2 regions of the Nocardioides pymetrozini genome follow, and region 1 is predicted to be linked to the other one. Evidence: riboswitches for the same ligand, from Rfam matches in the RefSeq annotation. Region 1 holds a riboswitch; the other holds the start of a gene.
The links. A riboswitch is a leader RNA that binds a small molecule or an ion and turns the genes downstream of it on or off. The one in region 1 is predicted to bind thiamine pyrophosphate.

Region 1 (2,381 bases):
CCCGCCGGGAAGTACGTCACGGGCAAGATGCTCGAGGTCGACGGCGGCATCCAGGAGCCGAACCTCGACCTCCACCTGCCCGACCTCCGGCCCGATGTGACGCCCGCCTAGAGTGCCCGCATGAGCACTGGAGGGGTCGCCACGGGTCATGCCGTCTCCCCCGACTCGGGCCGTCACTGGGCCGACGAGGGCGCCTGGCAGGTGGCGGAGGGCATCTACCGGATCCCGCTCCCGCTGCCGATGGACGCCCTCAAGGCCGTCAACGTGTACGTCGTCCAGGGCGACGACGGGCTCACCCTGATCGACGGCGGCTGGGCGATCCCCGTCGCCCGCGAGCTGCTCGACACCAGCCTGCGCTCGATCGGCTCGGGCTTCGGCGACATCCGGCGCTTCCTGGTCACCCATGTGCACCGCGACCACTTCACGCTGGCGACCGTCCTCGGTCACCAGTACGGCGCCGAGGTCGCCCTGGGCGCCCAGGAGCGGCCCGCCCTGGAGCTGCTGCACCGTGCGGCCGAGGCGGAGCTGGGGGAGAGCCCCTTCCTCGCCGTGCTGCGCACCGCCGGGGCCGAGGAGATCGCCCAGCTGTGGGCCGCCGGTCACGACGGGGAGCTCCCCGACGCGCTGGACTGGGCGTTCCCCGACCTCTGGCTCGAGGGCGACCGTGCCTTCGACGTCGGCCGCAGGAGGCTCGACGCGGTCCACACGCCGGGCCACACGCCGGGCCACTACGTCTTCGCCGACCAGGCGGAGGGCGTCCTGTTCTCCGGCGACCACGTGCTCCCGACGATCACCCCGTCGATCGGCTTCACGGTACCCCCGGCGGAGGAGCCGCTCGGCCAGTTCATGGCCTCCCTCGCCCGGGTCCGGGAGCTGCCCGACCTGCGCATCCTGCCGGCGCACGGCCCGGTCGCCCCGTCGTCGTACGAGCGGGTCGACGAGCTCCTCGCCCACCACGAGCACCGCCTGGACCTGTGCCTGGTCTCGCTCAAGGAGCGCGGCGAGGTGACCTCGCTGACGGTCGCGAAGGACCTGGGCTGGACCCGCCACGAGCGCGCCTTCGACGAGCTCGACGTCTTCAGCCAGGGGATGGCCGCGATGGAGACGAAGGCCCATCTCGACCTGCTCGTCGCGCGCGGCCAGGCGACGGCGGTCGACCACCCCGACGGGGTCGTGTACGCCGCGTCCTAGAATCGGGACGTCCGACAGGGGAGCACCACCGGGTGCTGAGAGTGCGGCGCGGGCCGCAGACCCTCCGAACCTGATCCGGCTAGCACCGGCGAAGGGAGTCAACCGATGCGTACGCGCCTGCACACCGGCCGCCTGACCCTCGTGGCCCTCACGACGTCCGTCCTGCTCGCGAGCGGCTGCTCGGTCCTCGGCGGCGACGACGAGGGCGCCGACGCCGGCGCCCGGTCGGTCACCCTGGTGACCCACGAGTCGTTCGCGATCCCCGAGGGGCTGGTCGAGGCGTTCGAGGAGGACAGCGGCTACCAGCTGAAGGTCAGCAAGCTGGAGGACGCCGGTGCGCTGACCAACGAGCTGGTCCTCACCAAGGACGCGCCCGTCGGCGACGTGGTTTTCGGCGTCGACAACACCTTCGCCACGCGCGCGCTCGAGGAGGGCGTGTTCGCGTCCTATGCCCCGACCCTGCCGGAGGGCGCCGCGGCGTACGAGCTCGAGGGTGACGACGAGGACGGGCTGACGCCGGTCGACACGGGCAACGTCTGCGTCAACGTGGACGACGCGTGGTTCGAGGCCAAGGGCGTCCCGGCGCCGGCCAGCCTGGACGACCTCACGAAGCCCGCCTACCGCGACCTGTTCGTCGTCCCCGGCGCCAGCACGAGCTCGCCCGGCCTCGCCTTCCTGCTGGCCACCATCGCCCGGTACGGCGACGAGTGGCCGTCGTACTGGACCCGGCTCATGGACAACGGCGCCAAGGTGGTCAAGGGCTGGTCGGACGCCTACTTCACCGACTTCACCTTCTCCGGCGGCGACCGGCCCATCGTCGTGTCCTACGACTCCTCGCCGGCGTTCACCCCCGACGAGGCCGGCGAGCGCTCCACCACCAGCGCCCTGCTGGACGGCTGCTTCCAGCAGGTGGAGTACGCCGGCGTGCTGGCCGGCGAGGACACCGACACCGCCGGCGCCCGAGCGGTGATCGACTGGCTGATCTCGCCCGAGGTCCAGGCGGCGCTGCCGGAGTCGATGTACGTCTTCCCCGTCGACGCCGGCGTCGACCTGCCGGCCGACTGGTCGCGCTTCGCCGAGCGTCCCGAGCGCACCGAGCGGATCGCTCCTGCCGAGATCACCGAGAAGCGCAAGGCGTGGCTGGAGCAGTGGACGGAGATCGTCTCCAGATGACGTCCCGACGGCTCGGA
Region 2 (2,381 bases), 1.2 Mb from region 1:
GTGCCCCACCGGCGACCCGGGCGAGCGCCGGCTCGGCCGAGCGCACGCCCGCCCGGCCCAGCAGGTCCGCGGGATGGCCGTGGCGCTGCAGCAGCGCGACCTGGCGCTCGACCTGCTGCAGGTCGCCGACGTCGTACCCGACGAGCAGGGTGCCGGTGCGCCGCAGGTCCACGCCGAGCCGTCCGGCCAGATCCGGCCAGAGGTCCATCGAGGCGAGGCCGAGCCGGAGGATCTCCTCCTCGCCGTGCCAGACCTCCGCGGCGGGGCTGAGCATCCCCGCTGCTGCGTACGACGCTCCGGTGGCGGGCCGCGGGTCCACGACCGCCACGTCGTGGCCGCGCCGGCCCAGCTCCTCGGCGACCGTCAGCCCGACGATCCCGGCGCCGAGCACGTCGATCCGCATCGTCTCAGCCGCCGAGCCGGGTCACCAGCTCCTTCGCTGCCCCCACGGGGTCGGGATCTCGCCAGATCGCACCGATCACGGCGACCGCGTCGGCGCCGGCGGCGCGGACCTCGCCGGCGGTGGCGGCCGAGAGGCCGCCGATCGCGACGAGCGGCAGCACGCCGACGGCCTCGGCGACGGCGGCGACGCCGAGGGGTGCGGGCAGGTCGGCCTTGGAGGCGGAGGCGAAGACGGGTCCGAACCCGGCGTAGTCGGCCCCCGCGGCCGCGGCGGCCTCGACCTCGGCGCGGGTGCGGCAGGTCGCGCCGATCATCAGCCCGGCCGCCAACCGGCGCGCGTCGGCGACGGGGAGGTCGTCGGCGCCCAGGTGGACGCCGTCGGCGCCGGCCGCGAGGGCGACGTCGAGGCGGTCGTCGACCAGCACCCGCGCGCCGTGCGGGCGCACCGCGGTGAGCACGGAGCGGGTGAGCGCGACGAGCGCGCGCGTCGTCACGGACTTCGCGCGCACCTGGAAGCCGTCGACACCGGCGTCGGCGAGGGCGGGCAGGAGGGTGAGGTCGTCGCGCTCCGAGACGAGGCAGAACAGCCGTGGGAAAGGGGGCACTGGGGTCATCGGTTCCGTTCCTTCGCCGGCATGATCCGGATCAGGTGTGACGGTCGGAGCGGCTCCAGCTCCCTCTCAGCCCGCTGCCGCGGACTCCCGTGGGTGGTCGTCGGCGACGTTAGCAGCCCGGTGCGAAGAGAGGAACCGCCGGACCGCCAGTGCTGCCGCCCGGCCCGCGCGGTTGCCGCCGATCGTGCTCGCCGACGGCCCGTAGCCGACCAGCTGCACCCGCGGGTCGCGGACGGCGGTCGTGGCGGTCTGCACGTCCGCGCCGCTCTGCAGCAGGGCGATGCCGCCCCGCTCGCTGCGCAGGTGGAGCGGGGCGAGGTGGGTGACGGCGGGCCGGAACCCGGTGGCCCACAAGATCACGTCGGCACGCTCGAAGGACCCGTCCGCCCAACGCACACCGTCGGGCTCGATCCGGTCGAACATCACGCGGCGCCGCTCGTAGACCCCGAGCCGGGCCGCCTCCTGCTCCTGGGGGCGCAGGGCGAGACCGGTGACGCTGACGACGCTGGCCGGCGGCAGGCCCGCCCGGACGCGCTCCTGCACCAGCCCGATCGCGTGCCGGCCGACGTTCTCGTCGAAGTCGTCGCGCCACACCGGCGGGCGCCGGGTCACCCAGACCACGTCGGTGCGCGGCGCGAGCTCGCCGAGGAACTGCACCGCCGAGGCACCGCCCCCGACGACGACGACGCGCTTGCCGTCGAAGTGCTCCGGTCCGGGGTAGTCGGCGGTGTGCAGCTGCTCGCCGCGGAAGGTGTCCGCTCCGGGGTAGGCGGGGACGAAGGGCCGGGTCCAGGTGCCGGTCGCGTTGACGAGGGTGCGGGTGGTCCAGCTGCGCTCCCCTGCGTGCACGACGAGCAGGTCCCCGTCGTCGGTGACCCGGTCCACCCGCACCGGGCGGACGACGGGCAGCCGGTGGTCGGCCTCGTACCGCCCGAACCAGGCCGGCACCGCGACGTTCGCCCGCTCGGACGAGGCTCCGGGGGCAGGTCCGTCGGGCAGGTCGGCGACGCCGTGGACGTCGCGCATGGAGAGCGAGTCCCAGCGGTGCTGCCAGGCGCCGCCGGGGCGCTCGTTGGCGTCGAGCACGACGTGGTCGATGCCGAGACGGCTCAGGTGGAAGGACGCCGAGAGGCCGGCCTGGCCGGCTCCGATCACCACCGCGTCGTACACGTGCACACCGGGGAGAACGGTGATTTCGGCCCCGCTATGCCCCTCGGCGTGACATTGTGAGTGATTCTTCGTTAAATCCTCACAGAACCGTCTCTCTCGGGTCGCTCGCCGTGCCCGGGAGTGGTTTGCTTGGGGGGACAACACAACACTCAACACACGGATGGGAATGGGGTCCCGTGAACGTGCGGAAGTTCG

Region 2: it holds a riboswitch for thiamine pyrophosphate, as region 1 does, so the genes downstream of both, thiE (thiamine phosphate synthase) here and ACJ5H2_RS01770 (thiamine ABC transporter substrate binding subunit) in region 1, are expected to answer to the same signal.

The regions. Positions count from the first base shown of each region.
Region 1 is NZ_CP175556.1:361,496-363,876, forward strand. Features, by position in the region: gene ACJ5H2_RS01760 (SDR family oxidoreductase) at 1-111, shown strand, start outside; gene ACJ5H2_RS01765 (MBL fold metallo-hydrolase) at 121-1,191, shown strand; TPP riboswitch at 1,198-1,305, shown strand; gene ACJ5H2_RS01770 (thiamine ABC transporter substrate binding subunit) at 1,297-2,364, shown strand; gene ACJ5H2_RS01775 (ABC transporter permease) at 2,361-2,381, shown strand, end outside.
Region 2 is NZ_CP175556.1:3,588,126-3,590,506, forward strand. Features, by position in the region: gene ACJ5H2_RS17565 (FAD-dependent oxidoreductase) at 1-403, opposite strand, end outside; gene thiE (thiamine phosphate synthase) at 408-1,016, opposite strand; TPP riboswitch at 1,007-1,117, opposite strand; gene ACJ5H2_RS17575 (NAD(P)-binding domain-containing protein) at 1,083-2,192, opposite strand; gene ACJ5H2_RS17580 (choice-of-anchor P family protein) at 2,363-2,381, shown strand, end outside.